Regions from separate parts of the Pantoea sp. X-Soil-ISGK-355 genome, predicted to be linked through region 2. Evidence: predicted binding sites of a transcription regulator. Region 2 holds the regulator's gene; the other holds the start of a gene.
What was found. Region 2 encodes LexA, which represses DNA repair genes until DNA is damaged. Its sites were predicted from a motif close to TNCTGTATGTACATACAGNA; they were not measured.

Region 1: umuD (translesion error-prone DNA polymerase V autoproteolytic subunit) is a predicted target of LexA. The motif match lies at 2,229-2,248, and genes of this name have one in related genera.

Annotation. Positions count from the first base shown of each region.
Region 1 is NZ_AP035971.1:1,867,633-1,875,292, reverse strand. It holds gene umuC (translesion error-prone DNA polymerase V subunit UmuC) at 517-1,785, opposite strand; gene umuD (translesion error-prone DNA polymerase V autoproteolytic subunit) at 1,788-2,207, opposite strand; gene AC6I8J_RS08640 (hypothetical protein) at 2,545-2,796, shown strand; gene AC6I8J_RS08635 (hypothetical protein) at 2,897-3,121, opposite strand; gene AC6I8J_RS08630 (biofilm development regulator YmgB/AriR family protein) at 3,673-3,930, shown strand; gene AC6I8J_RS08625 (manganese catalase family protein) at 4,221-5,069, shown strand; gene AC6I8J_RS08620 (glucose 1-dehydrogenase) at 5,132-5,995, shown strand; gene AC6I8J_RS08615 (apurinic/apyrimidinic endonuclease family protein) at 5,988-6,998, opposite strand; gene AC6I8J_RS08610 (MmcQ/YjbR family DNA-binding protein) at 7,100-7,465, shown strand; gene zinT (metal-binding protein ZinT) at 7,531-7,660, opposite strand, start outside.
Region 2 is NZ_AP035971.1:318,986-326,645, reverse strand. It holds gene AC6I8J_RS01395 (conjugal transfer protein TraF) at 53-1,303, opposite strand; gene zur (zinc uptake transcriptional repressor Zur) at 1,755-2,276, shown strand; gene AC6I8J_RS01385 (CsbD family protein) at 2,366-2,578, opposite strand; gene dinF (MATE family efflux transporter DinF) at 2,746-4,068, opposite strand; gene lexA (transcriptional repressor LexA) at 4,169-4,783, opposite strand; gene AC6I8J_RS01370 (diacylglycerol kinase) at 4,889-5,257, opposite strand; gene plsB (glycerol-3-phosphate 1-O-acyltransferase PlsB) at 5,386-7,660, shown strand, end outside.

The DNA of each region.
Region 1 (7,660 bases), 1.5 Mb from region 2:
GCGGCCTGACACTGACGCCTGTCCGTTTCTGTCGCCTGATGATCAAGGGGAGTAACCGGTTGTACCCTGCAACCCGGCAGAGGTTACAGAGCAAACCGGTCACGATTTACTCAGATAATAACGCGGTCTCTTTGCGGCGATCTGCCCGTTGCTGCGTGTTTATTTTAATCAGCCATAACATAGACTGCTTAATAAGCAGGCTGGCGTGGTGCTCATTGTCAGCAAAACATAAAAAGAGTCGGGTTTTTATAGTGCTGTTGCCGTCGACCACATAAATCTCATCGTCGTCATGGTGGCGGGATTGAATGATTGCTGTGAATTGTATTGCAGGCCAGAGCATGACTCTGGCTTCAAACGCTCTGAAACCCACTATATTTACGTGGTTATTTTTTTAAAATGCCCGATGAAAAACTACTCATCGGGCCAGGCAAAGCATCACTTCCTGTCACTTTAATCGCGTGATAAAAAAGCGTATAACAGCTGCTACGTCAGCAACAGAGGAAGCCGGACCCGCGCCTACTTAACCGCCGCCACCGGCAAATCCGTTACCCGCGTGGTATAGGCAGGTGACAGCATCTCGCGCTTCATTGCCCAGGCCTTGTTGATCCCCTGCCCGGCAAACCAGAGTTTTCCGCTGCCGATTTTATTAATTTTATCAATCAGCTGCATCAGCTCCTGGCTGTTGCGGCGCGGCTGATGCTCGTCAAACAGATCAAGCTGGGCCACGCCCTGACTGAAAAAATCCCCCAGCACGATGCCCGCCTTGATATAGCGATGCCCCTCAATCCAGATGTTATCCAGACACGCCATCGCAACGCCGACAATATCGCGCGTGTCCTGTGTCGGGATGACCAACTGGCCGGTAGACTGATTACCATAAAAGGGTTCATCCGTAGCATGCGGGCTGGTACGCACAAAGACCCCCACCTGACGGCAATACTGGTTACCGCGGCGTAGCTTCTCTGCCGCACGCTCAGCATAGGCACAGACGGCTTCACGCATCTGGTCATAATCGGAGATGCGGCTGCCAAACGAACGGGAACACATGATTTGCTGCTTATCCGGTGTCACTGACTCCAGTTCCAGGCAGGATTCGCCACGCAGTTCTCTGACGGTACGCTCCATCACCACGCTGAACTGTTTGCGAATGGATTCGGTGCTTTGATCGGCCAGATCTTTCGCCGTCATAACGCCCATGGCGTTGAGCCGTTTGCCGATCCGGTGCCCTACGCCCCAGACGTCAGCCACATCAATCAGCGCCAGCAGCTTTTTCTGTCGTTCGGGGTCCGACAGATCGACAATGCCGCCGGTTTTGCTCCACTTTTTGGCCGCAAAATTCGCCAGCTTAGCCAGCGTTTTGGTCTGTGCAATGCCGACGCCGACGGTCAGATGGGTCTCTTTGCGGATCCGTTCTTTAACCTGCCGGCCAAAGGTCTCCAGCGCCATGCAGTTCTGCACGCCGGTAAGATCCATAAACGCCTCGTCGATCGAGTAGATCTCCACCGAGGGAGCCATCTCTTCGAGGATGGTCATCACCCGCTCACTCATGTCGGCATAGAGCGCGTAATTTGAGCTGAAGACCTGTACCGCATGACGCGTCAGCTCTTCACGCATTTTAAAATAGGGTGCACCCATTTTAATGCCGGCTTTTTTTGCCTCGGCGCTGCGCGCAATCACACAGCCGTCGTTATTCGACAGCACCACCACCGGTTTGCCTTTCAGATCGGGCCGGAAAACGGTTTCGCACGATGCATAAAAGCAGTTCACATCGACCAGCGCGAACATGGTCAGTGCGTCGATTTAATAACAAAGGTCACAACACCAAACACTTCCAGCGCATCTTCGGTCTGGATAGCGATCGGTTTAAATTTGGTGTTCATCGGCATCAGTTGCAGGCAGGGATGAAGCTGAAGACGTTTAACGGTAAATTCACCATCGACGGCGGCCACCACGATATCGCCGTGTGAGGCGGTGAGCGAGCTGTCGACCACCAGCATATCACCATCGTTAATGCCCGCCTCAATCATCGACTCGCCGCTGACGCGGACAAAATAGGTGGCACTGGGATGCTGCACCATCAGCGCATTGAGATCGATACGTTGTTCGACATAATCCTGCGCCGGGGAGGGAAATCCGCACGGCACACGTTCGATATAAAGCGGTAAAGGCATAACGGCGCGAATGTCCGCAGGTTTAATGAATTCCACAATTTCACTCCTTGCTCAGATTACTGTATATAAATACAGTAATAGCTAATCCCCCTTTTAATCAAGTGACACGGAACATTTTTAAGCAAAGGAGTTGATGGTAATACACTTTTTTAATCCTCTTTTTTCTCACTGCTGTGAGAGTAAGCGGAAACGGGTTACTTTTGCCGCAGCACGGGAATATCAGCGTTTTTTTCTTTCAGTAACTAATCTTATAAATTCACCCGCTGATTATTTTTACTTAAGGAAAATCTGACAACGTCTCTGTGGCATTCGCCGAGGTTTGAATATTCAGAGCGGGCTGGTTATTCTGCCTTTTTTAAGGCATGGAGGGGTTATGACAGACGACGATAGAATTAAACATCTGGAAGAAGCCGTTGCGCAGTTAACGGTTGAGACCACGGTATTAAAAGCGATACTCGGTCAGCAAATTGCGCTCAATAATCTCAACTACAAAGGGAAATTTGACGATGTGCTGGCCGCGCTGGCGAAAGAATATGCCGAACGTGGTCTGGAGGAAGGCAATAATCAGGCAATCCATGACGCCCTGCGTCAGTATATTAAATATGAGCCACCCACGATGGAATAGGACTCTCCGGCAGCGTCCGCTCACCGGACGTTACCGGCTCCTGAACACTGCCATCCCCTGCCCCGTCCCGGCAGCCGTCTGAGACGCTGCGGATTAGCCTTTAAGCCTGGCTATCACTCTCCAGCGCATCCTGAATCGCATCGGCCAGATTACCAATTTCATTCGCCACGGCCTGCAGGTCCCAGGAGGCTTTTGAACCGGTTGCTGACGTTGAAGCGCTGACGGATTCCTTTGCCACTGACAGCGCCGCTGCCACAGCCACTGAACGTTTATGTTGTTCCTGCGTCACGCCCGCAGGCGGAATCGCAAAATAGTCGTGAACCATGATCATTTCCTTGTGATGAATAAGGGCTCAACCTTAGCCTTCTGCATCAGGCGTGGGAAGTGAATTATGTGGCATGACCTGTCAGGCGGACAGGATTGCAGCAGCTGTGTTGCGTTGTCCGCTTTTCCTGCGCAAAAAAACCTGTACGGGCTGTACAGGTTTTTTGCAAAAATGTCTGCCTGAACGGCTATTGTATCGTTTTACAGGACGGCAGAAAAATAGCTGGCACTCACCAGCAGACGTTATCATCTTATGGGAAATCCCTGTTAATTCACTGAATAATATAACATAAAGAGTGAAAGCCTCGCTTTGTCCTGTGTGCCATCTCTCCCTCAACACATCTGACCAGTGATCTTTTGTCAAATTTTATTGTACAACTTTGCCATTTTTGTATAACTTTACCTCGTGATGTTAAATCACTTGTAACGAGCGTGCTTTGCACCGCATCTGAAGGTGTTGTGGATTTCCACCTTCAGATGCAATTTTTTTGCGTCAGCCGGTTACCGGATCTGAATCAACGCATTCCTTCCCAATTTCTTATGAGGCCTGACATGCAAACAACGATGAATACAGAGTCTCAGATTTCTGATTACTTCATGAACTCTGGTACAGCGCTGACCACAGAAAAACAGGTGATCGCCGCAGTTCATGCTGAACTTGCGCGAGCCAAAGCCCATGTCTCCGATAAAGACATTGTGCTGGGTCTGATTCACCGCCTGGAGAGCGAGCGCGACATGGTTAAGCAGGATATTTACCGTCAGGCTCTTGAACATGTTCTGCAGCGTGCAACGGCCACCAGCGAAAGCTAAAAACCTGTGTCTGTCATGACGGAACGCGAATTAGCACGGATGCTTTTCCACTACGGAATCGGCCCCTTTTAAAGGGGCTTTTTTATTTCTGCTGCACTGCATCACCCGCTTCTATATTCACCTCCCGTACTGCCTGCCCTGCCGGACCAGATATAGCTCTACTATTTACCGTTTTTGCCGCTTATTTCACCTTAAATTGCGATTAATTGCTCTCGGTTCGCTTTATTTATCCGATATCTGTGTCCAGGCTTTTTCTGCATCTACTGCAAACACAGACGAGGAAAATAATCATGTTTCATCATTCATCAAAACTTCAATTCCCGGTTCGTGTAGAGAAGCCCGATCCAGAGTTTGCCATGCTGTTACAGCAGGCCATCGGCGGCGTCGAAGGTGAGATTCGTGTAGCGATGCAATACTTTTTCCAGGCGATGGGCGCGCGGGGTGATGTGCGGATTCGGGATCTGCTGATCTCCACCGCCACCGAAGAGCTGAGCCATATCGAAATGCTGGGCTACGCCGTGGCGCTGAACCTTGAAGGCGCACCGCTCTCTTACCAGGAAGCGTCAGCCAAAGACCCGGTGGTTAATGCCATTCTGGGTGGCATGAACCCACGCCATATCCTCTCTTCCGGTCTGGCTGCGATGCCGGTGAATGCCAACGGCATGCCGTTCGACATGAGCCACATCTACGCCTCCGGCAACGTGGCGGCAGATATGCTGGCTAACGTCACTGCAGAAGCCACCGGCCGCGTACTGGCTACCCGGCTCTACAACATGACCGAAGACAAAGGGATGAAGGACTTCCTCTCCTTCCTGATCGCCCGTGACACGATGCACCAGCAGCAGTGGCTGGCGGTGATCGAAGAGATGGGTGGCCTGAACGCATCGCTGCCGATCCCGAACAGCTTCCCGCAGGAACATGAGGCGCAGGAGCACTCGTACTACTGCCTGAATACCTCACTGGACAAACCGCTGCCGGAAGGTCGCTGGAGCAGTGGCCCGGCTTACGATGGTCATGGGCAGTTCAGCGCGAAGCAGCAGCCCGAGATTCTGGGTGATGAGCCGCTGCTGGGCAATGCCCGTCCCGGCTCCGGTGCACAGTCAGAGCAGATTGATGGCGTTACGCCACCGAAACCATAATTACCCGCCTGTCAGGGACCAATGCCCTGACAGGTTTTTCCATTTTTTACGGAGGAGAAGTCATGTCATCCACTCAGCGTCCACAACCCCCATTCACAGAGCAGCAGCAGACGTGGCCTGGCAGCACCGCCGCGATGCAGCCACAGCCCGATCATGGTGAAGAGAGTTATCAGGGTTCAGGCCGTCTGGCGGGTAAAAAAGCGATTATTACCGGCGGCGATTCCGGCATTGGCCGGGCCGTGGCGATTGCTTTTGCCCGGGAAGGTGCTGACGTGCTGATCTCTTATCTTGATGAGCATGAGGATGCGCAGGATACCGCCCGACTGGTTGAGGCCGCCGGTCAGAAAGCTGTCCTGGTGCCCGGCGACATTACCGATGCGTCACACTGCAACGCGCTGGTTGATAAAGCCGTTGAAGCCTTTGGTGAGATTAACATTGTGGTGAATAACGCGGCGTATCAGATGACGCGCGACTCGCTGGATGCGATCAGCGACGACGAGTTTGATCGGACGATGAAGACTAACCTGTACGCGATGTTTTACATCACTAAAGCGGCCACAAAACATATGCCTGCAGGCGGGTCGATCATTAATACGGCTTCGATCAATGCTGACCAGCCGAAACCGAAACTGCTCGCCTACTCCGCCACCAAAGCCGCCATCGTTAACTTCTCCGGTGGCCTGGCCGCCTTGCTGGCGGAAAAAGGCATCCGAGCCAATGCGGTTGCGCCCGGCCCCATCTGGACACCGCTGATCCCGTCGACCATGCCGGTTGAACAGGTGAAGACCTTTGGCAGTGAAGTGCCGCTGCAACGTGCCGGTCAGCCTGCTGAGCTGGCGCCAACCTATGTGATGCTGGCCAGTGATGAAGCCAGCTACATTTCCGGGGCGACCATCGCCGTCACAGGCGGCGTGGCGATTATTTAACGTTTGCCGATTCCCTGGTCGCTTCGGCCAGGGGATTCTCTATCAGCTTCTGCGTTATTCCCCACTGATAAAGCGGCTCCCGCGCCAGATTCTTCATTTTCACTTCGCACATGATGTCGAAAGCGTGGAACGACAGCGCCCAGCCATTCAGCGTCGGATTGAAAAAGAAGTCGGAGTGCGCCCGCAGTTTGCTTTTGCTTACGCCCAGCTGCTGCTGATCGGGCCAGCCCGCCTGCGGAATAATCCCCTCCTGCGAAATCGAATAGTGCAGCACCGGCCGTACGCCGCGCCATGAGTCGATTACTCTGGCAACGCGCGCATCATCCGGCTGAATAAACTCACTCTCTTTTACCCAGTGATGGTGGATATCCAGCACGACCGGACAGAGGGGTGCCGCCTGCAGCACATCATCCAGCGAGCAGGAAATCTCATCATTCTCCACCGTCAGCATCAGTCGCGCTTCCGGGCTGAGCTGATTAAATGAGTGTTTAAAGCCGTCGAATCCCGCCTTACCATTCATATGAATGTTGATTTTAAAATCCTGGAAGGTTTTGCCGTAGCCCATCAGACAGGCGCAGAGCGTGTGATACTCCACATCTTCCAGGGCTCGCACCACGACATCGGGATTGTCGGAAGCCAGCACGGTATATTGGCCCGGATGGAATGAGAGCCGGATGTCATGCGCCCGCGCCAGCTCACCACAGCGGGCAAACAGCGGGTAGAGTTCAGGCAGGAATTCCGCAAACAACGGCGTCGCTTCGGGCACCGTATAAAGCGGCAGCAGATCGCTGCCGATACGCATCATTCGCAGCGGCGCGGGTAACGTGGCCAGATGCTCAAGCGTCAGGTAGAGATTATTGAGATTGGTAACGGTGATCTCATGAACCAGCTGGTGACGTTCAGCGTGCGGTAAACTCAGAAATCGTTTACGGGTAGTCGCGCGAAACGGGAAAAACTGTTTGCCGTCGCTATTGAGATACTTACATGCAAAGCCTAATTTCATGACTGCTCCTGATTGATGCTTATCAGAAGTGTAACAGGCCTCTGGCGACCAGCCAGTCGCGGGCCACAGAGGCAGAGTGAATAATGACAGGGAGAGAGACTATGCAGGGTCACGCGATCCAGCGTATCGCTATCGACGCAGCTGAACGGCTGCCCGCCGCCGAATCGGGCTATCCGTTCGGGCCGGAACATCAGGTTTTTAAAGTGTGTGGGAAAGTGTTTTTACTGCTGACCGAACTGCGGGGCGTGCCGATTATCACCCTGAAATGCGAACCGCAACAGGCGGAGCTGCACCGGGTGATCTATCCCTCGATTACCGCCGGTTACCATATGAATAAGCGCCACTGGATTACGGTTTATCCCGGCGACGGCCTGTCGCCAGGCCTGATTCAGCAGCTGGTTGAGGAGTCATATCAGCGGGTGGTGCGCGGCATCCCTGCCTCACGCCGCCCGGTGTGGGTGGGATAAAGGCGGCGAAAGGTAATAATGAAAACCCGCCCTGACCAGCACGCCATCAGCCCCCGCCCCGGCACTCAGTGGTGCAGCATCTCATCCAGCACCTGTGCGTTCGACATCTGGTAAGGGTAATAGGTTGGCCAGTTGTCCATCTCCGCCAGCAGGGCCTGCTGAGAGGCGTTACCCATAAAAATATGGAAATGGGCG
Region 2 (7,660 bases):
CAAGGGCGGGCGATAGTGCATCGCCCGCCCCCGAACAGCCTGAATAACGTGCTTAGAAGTTAAAGCCCAGCTGCATCATCGCGCCCCAGGTATTGTTAGCCCCCACAGAGCCGGCCAGATCCAGATGGACAGCTTTGTTAAACGGTGACAGACCAAAACCTGCGGTGGCAACATTTTCGTCGTTAGACCGCATGTCCGCACGATAACCGGCACGCAGCTGCAGCCAGTCAAGCACGCGGTATTCCGCGCCCACTGCCGCATACTGGCTGTTATCCTGCGTTTTGAAGCGTTTGGTTTCCGTCAGATCCACATCGCCGGTCACGGTAAACGGACCTTTATCCCAGGACAGGCCGGTGGTGACCAGCGGGCGAATCTGGTAGGTATCACGGAACCCGTTGACCTCTTTGGTCTGCAGATCACGCGAAACCAGGTTCTGTCCGGTCACACCCAGCGTCCAGTTTTCAGCAAAGGTGGTTGCCAGACCGGCATCAACGTTAAAGCCGGTGTCGGTGCTGCGATACTGGCTATTGTTGATGTCGTTCTTGTCATAGTTATAGATGCTGGCAGTATAGTTATAGAGCGAGGTTTTCTGCACTTTCGGCGTCACGCCCACTGAGACCGGCTGACCGGCGATAGTGAACTCATGCGCCACCGCCACACCATAATCAATGGTCAGTGCCGCTAAGCCATTCGCACTGGAACGAAGGTTATTTTGATCGCCCGGACGTGGCAGCACCGTTCCGTTAGCGACACCGCGCAGGTAGTCGATATCACCCTGGACCACGTTGGCACGGACGTGCGCCGTACCGTAGGCTTTGGTAATAAACGCAAAAGGCAGAGTCTCATTGGGGATCGTGACGGCCACGGCCACGCCTGCACTGCCGTGAGCTTTGTTACCGCGCAAATCGCTGAGCTTGTCAGCAACATCGCCGGAGGCAGCACGCAGTTCAGGGTAGCCACGCAGATAATCTGCAAAAGTCAGATTACCAATCACGTCACGATAGCGATCTACGGTGTCCGTAATATCATCGACTTTATCGATCAGCTTATCTTTGTCAGTCACCTGAATTCCCGCTGAAGGGAAAATAATGCTGACGTTATCGTCAGATTTAGCACGCGTCATTAATGCCGGGTTCGCCAGCACTGCTGAGCCATAAACAGAAGATGCTACGCCGGTCCCGCCCATGGCGTCATTACGTGCATCATACCAGGTCCCTGCCGCCATGGCGGAAGAAGAAAGGAAAAGCGCGGTCGCTGCAGCGGAATACTTCAGCGCTGAACGTTGAGCGGATTTTTTCACCATTTGCCTGCCATCACCTGAGAAATTGTCATTGAAACATTCAACGACTGAATAGTTTGTTAGCCCTATTGTGAACCCTGGCTAACGCGTTATTGCTGTGAATTCAAAGGAAACAGTGTCTTAATTCAAAGGATTGGACGTTTTCCAATCAAAAAACCGTTGTAATTGTTCAAACTGCGTCGGGGTATTTCAAATAATGCCAGACTTTCCTTAAGTCTTTCTGAACATTACTTCTTAACTCAGTGAGATGCAAAGCAAAATACCAACAAATTCCGCTTCAGGTCGATTGAAAATGGATCTGATTTCTCGTCAGATTTGAGATAGATAGCGGCTGAAATGCTTAAAATGCTGCTTTATCAGGCAAATAATGCTGTTTTACCAGGCGAAAACGAACATCAGCGCCGAAAAACTATGTGTGATAAAATAACATCACTTATCCAGCGGAGAATTTTTCATGACAAACATGACGTCGCAGCAAATTTTGATTCAGGCTGAAAAGATATGCCTGCAGCGCGGTGTACGTCTGACTTCGCAGCGTGCTGAGGTGTTGCGCCTGATGGCCGAACAGCCTGGCTCGATCAGCGCTTACGATCTGCTGGATCAGCTCCGCATCAGCGAACCACAGGCTAAGCCGCCCACGGTCTATCGTGCGCTGGATTTCCTGCTGGAGCAGGGTTTCATTCATCGGGTGGAATCCAACAACAGCTACGTCATGTGCCACCATTTTGAGGCACCGGCACATACATCGGTGATGCTGGTCTGTGACCGCTGTGCTGCGGTAACGGAGAAACAGGCGCAGGGCGTGGAGAAGATTATCGCAACGCTGGCGGGTGAAGCACAGTTCGCTTTACGTCATAGCGTGATTGAAGCGCATGGTTTATGTGAAAATTGTGCTGCGGTCGAAGCCTGTACGCACCATGAAAGCTGCGAGCATGACCATCAGGATGAGGGTAAAAAGCGGGGCAAACGCGGGTAATCTGCACATCCTTGTGCTGTTCCGTCCCTGTGCCGTTCCGGGGCGGGCGCGCCGGAAAGCTTTTAGCTGATTATCAGCCTGGTATCAGATTACCAGCGGTGATCTTTGTTCTGACCTTCCCAGTCGGTTACTTCACGCTCTGCTTCATCTTTCGCATAGCCATAACGTTCCTGGATTTTGCCGACCAGCTGATCGCGTTTACCTTCGATAACCTGCATGTCGTCATCGGTCAGCTTGCCCCATTTCTCTTTCATTTTGCCTTTGAACTGCTTCCAGTTGCCGCTGGCTTCATCTTTATTCATGGCAGACCTCCAATCCTCGGGGTTTAATGATTATCTTGTTACTTAACAAAATAACGATATAAAGCGCTGGTTAACTGCGCTGCATAGAGTTAATTATAGTAGCCAATTTATTAACCGTGGAATAATACAGAATAATCTGTATCGGCTTGCGTGCAGCCACGACTGACTCAGGCATCAAACCAGCTGTTCTGACGCCAGTGCTTACGCCAGATGAGCCACAGCGACAGGCCGCGCAGCGCCAGGAAAACCGTTACCGCCAGCCACAGTCCGTGATTACCCAGCGCCGGTACGCTGAGCAGCATCAGAAAGTAGCCTGCTGCTGCCACCACCATGCTGTTACGCATCTCACGTCCGCGTGTTGCGCCGATGAACATCCCATCCAGCAGATAACACCAGACGCCGATCAGCGGCATAACGATCTGCCAGACCAGATAGCGGTCAGCACTTTGTTGCAGCGAAGGAAGAGAGGTCAACAGGGTAACAATCTGCGGGCCAGCAATGGCATAGGTCAGGGAAAAGAACAGCGCTACCACCACCGCCTGCCGACAGGCAGAGTGCCAGACACGCAGCAGTTTGCCGCCATCTTTTGCACCATGGGCCTCGCCGGCAAAAGCTTCAACTGCGTAGGCAAAGCCATCCAGCGCATAGGCCGTGAACGTAATGAACATCAGCAATACCGCGTTAACCGCCACCACATCCGGGCCCAGCCGCGCGCCCAGCACGGTCAGCGAGGCGAAACAGAGTTGCAGCATCAATGAGCGCAGCATGATGTCCCGGTTCAGCCGCAGCAGCCGGCCGCTGTCACCGCGCCAGCTCTGCTTCAGCAGGCTTAACGTAATACCGCGCAGCTTCAGGACTCGCCAGACCATGATACCGCCGACACCCAGCGTGATGTACTCCGCCAGCGCCGTGGCGGTTGCCGCCCCCGCGACACCCCAGTGCAGTCCCATCACCAGCCAGAGATCGAGCCCGATGTTAACCAGATTGCCTACCACCAGCAGGATCACTGGCGCGCGCGCATACTGCACGCCCAGCAGCCAGCCCAGAATGACCAGGTTTGCCAGCGTGGCGGGTGCACTGAGCCAGCGAATCTGAATAAACAGCGCCGCCTGTTCCAGTACCGCGGGATTACCGCCAACCAGATGGGTCGCCAGCTGAATAATCGGATAACGTAAAGCGATGAACAGTACACCTGCCAGCAGCGCAATCATCAGCGGCTGGGTCAGCGCACGTGCCAGCGCCATTTTATCACCGGCACCAAACGCCTGCGCCGTCAGGCCAGTCGTACTCATTCGAAGAAAAAGCAGCAGCATAAAGAGGAAACTGGTCACAGTGGTCCCGACCGCAACCCCGCCAAGATAGACAGGGCTGTCGAGATGACCAATAACTGCAGTATCGACCACGCCCAGTAAGGGAACGGTGATATTTGAAAGGATCATCGGCAGCGCAAGCCGCCAGAGATTTTTATCCGTTGCCGTGAGAAAGCGCATTCGCCGTTCCGTGCTCAGTGTCGCTGCGCAAAACAGGCAGCGACAAAATTAGGGCAGACAGAATAGCATCAGAGAAAGCGAATGCACGCAGCCCTCAGAATCAGAGCCACTCGCCGTTACGCACCACGCCAACCGCCAGACCTTCAATGGTCAGGGACTGTGCACGGGTATCGACAACAATCGGGTCGAAATCGCTGTTTTCAGGCAGCAGATGCACGATAGCACCCTGCTTTTTCCAGCGCTTAACGGTGACTTCATCATCAATGCGGGCAACGACAACCTGGCCATTGCGCACATCCTGGGTTTTATGTACCGCGAGCAGGTCGCCATCCATAATCCCGATATCTTTCATCGACATTCCGCTGACGCGCAGCAGGAAGTCGGCAGAGGGCTTAAACAGGCCCGGATCCACTTTATAGTGGGTTTCGATATGTTCCTGCGCCATGATTGGCTCACCGGCAGCAACCCGGCCAATCAACGGTATGCCTTCTGAGGCTTCTTCTTCCATTAGCAGGCGAATGCCGCGCGATGCACCGGAAACGATCTCAATGACGCCTTTACGCGCCAGCGCTTTCAGGTGCTCTTCTGCCGCATTCGGTGAGCGGAAGCCCAGTTGTGCAGCAATCTCTGCGCGCGTAGGCGGCATGCCTGTTGAAGAAATATGGTCGCGAATCAGGTCATAGACCTGCTGCTGCCTGCTGGTTAATGCTTTCATCCCGCCCCCTGGTTGTTTATACAGTCGCTGTGAGTATATACAGGTATTGGCGAAATGGAAACCGATTGTCAGGCAAAACGCGGCTTCCGGCGCGATATGGAACGCTTATCGCAAATGTGTCCAGAGCAGCGCGATCCAGACAAAGAGTGCCAGTAAGATGCTGATCAGTACTGCCGCAGATCCCATATCTTTGGCCCGGCCCGCCAGCGGATGATGCTCCTGACCGATGCGGTCGACCACGGATTCAATGGCGCTATTAAGGATTTCGACAATGACCACCAGCACCACCGACCCAATCATCAGGATGCGTGAGACCACATCGACATCCAGCCAGCAGGCGATAATAATGGCGACCAGCGCAGCCAGGGCTTCCTGACGAAACGCCGCTTCATGTTGCCAGGCGGCACGCAGTCCCTGCCAGGAGTAACCTGCGGCTTTAATTATTCTGATAAGTCCGGTGGCATTATTTGCCATGATGTGGGAACCCTTTTATCGGATTGACGTCAATGTCTGGGCTGCGTGCAATTGGCACCACCACAGATCTTCGCTGCACTTTCTGGTATGCTTGCGGCGCTTTGCTAACAAGAGGCTTCATGTTGTCTATGTCAGGTTGGCGTAAACTCTATTACAAATTGCTTAATTTACCACTGTCGTTTTTGGTAAAAAGTAAGGCCATTCCGGCCGATCCCGTGTCTGAACATGGTCTGGATCCGACCCGACCTATTATGTATGTTTTGCCTTACGATTCGAAGGCCGACTTACTGACTTTACGCGCGCAGTGTCTGCGGCATCATCTGCCTGATCCGCTCTCTCCGCTGGAGATTGATGGTTCACTGCTGCCGCGCCACGTATTTATCCACGATGGCCCGCGCGTATTCCCCTACTTTGTGCCCAGCGTCGAATCGGTGAAAATCTTTCACGATTACCTCGATCTGCATCGCAATAATCCTAAGCTCGATATCCAGATGCTGCCGGTCACGGTAATGTTTGGCCGCGCACCAGGACGTGAAGTCCAGGGCGAAGCCACGCCACACCTGCGTGTGCTGAACGGTGTACAGAAGTTCTTTGCGGTGATCTGGCACGGACGCGACAGCTTTGTTCGCTTCTCGCCGACCGTCTCACTGCGCCGTATGGCCACGGAGCACGGTACGGATAAGTCGATCGCCCAGAAGCTGGCTCGCGTGGCGCGCATCCATTTTGCCCGTCAGCGGCTGGCGGCGATTGGCCCGCGTTTACCGGCGCGTCAGGATCTGTTCAACCGTCTGCTGCAATCCAAAGCGATTGAAAAAGCCGTCGAAGATGAAGCACGCAGCAAAAAAATCTCCCATGAGAAAGCGCAGCAGAATGCCGTTGAGATGATGGAAGAAATTGCCGCCAACTTCTCTTATGAAGCGATTCGCGTCACCGACCGCGTGATGGGCTGGCTCTGGAGTCGTCTCTATCAGGGCATCAACGTCAATGGCGGCGAAAAAGTTCGTCAGCTGGCGCAGGATGGCCACGAGATTGTCTATGTGCCGTGCCATCGCAGCCACATGGATTATCTGCTGCTCTCCTATGTGCTCTATCATCAGGGCCTGGTGCCGCCACACATTGCTGCCGGTATCAATCTCAACTTCTGGCCAGCCGGCCCGATTTTCCGTCGTCTGGGCGCGTTCTTTATTCGTCGTACCTTTAAAGGCAACAAGCTCTACGCCACGGTGTTCCGCGAATATCTCGGCGAGCTGTTCACCCGCGGTTATTCAGTTGAATACTTTGTTGAAGGTGGCCGTTCTCGTACCGGTCGCCTGCTGGACCCGAAAACCGGCACTTTAGCTATGACGCTGCAGGCGATGCTGCGCGGCGGCAATCGCCCGATCACGCTGGTGCCGATCTACATCGGCTATGAACATGTGATGGAAGTGGGTACGTACGCCAAAGAACTGCGCGGCGCAGCCAAAGAGAAAGAGGGCTTCATGCAGATGGTGCGCGGCTTACGCAAGCTGCGCAATCTCGGTCAGGGTTACGTGAACTTTGGCGAACCCCTGCCGCTGGTCAACTATCTCAACAAGCGGGTGCCGGAATGGCGCGATGCCATCGATCCGATTGAGCCGCAGCGTCCCAGCTGGTTAACCCCAACCGTCAACGATATTGCTGCCAGCCTGATGGTGCGTATCAATGAAGCGGGCGCGGCTAACGCCATGAACCTCTGTGTCACCGCCCTGCTGGCGTCACGTCAGCGCTCACTCACCCGTGAACAGCTGATTGAACAACTGGAGTCCTATACCCAGTTGCTGCGCAACGTGCCTTACTCGCCAAATGCGACCGTACCCGATCTCTCCGCGGAAGCGCTGCTGGATCACGCCATGGGTATGAATAAGTTTGAGAGCGAAAAGGACAGCATTGGCGACATCATCATTCTGCCGCGTGAGCAGGCGGTGCTGATGACCTACTATCGCAACAATATTCATCACATGCTGGTGATGCCGTCGCTGATTGCCGCCATTGTTCAGCAGCATCAGACGCTGAGCGAAGCAGAACTGCTGCGTCAGGTAAGCCTGATCTACCCGATGCTGAAGAGTGAGCTGTTCCTGCGCTGGCAGACCGATGAGCTGCCGCAACTGTTGACCGAACTGAGTCAGGAGCTGGCGCGTCAGGGCCTGATTACGTTCGAAGCCGGCGAATTGCGCTTTTCCTCAGCGCGCTATCGCACGCTGCAACTGCTGGCTGCCGGTGTGCGTGAAACGCTGCAGCGCTACGCCATTACGTTCTCCATTCTCAGCGCCAAGCCGACGATTAACCGCGGCACGCTGGAGAAAGAGAGCCGGACGCTGGCACAGCGTCTGTCGGTGCTGCACGGGATCAATGCGCCGGAGTTCTTCGACAAAGCGGTCTTTACCT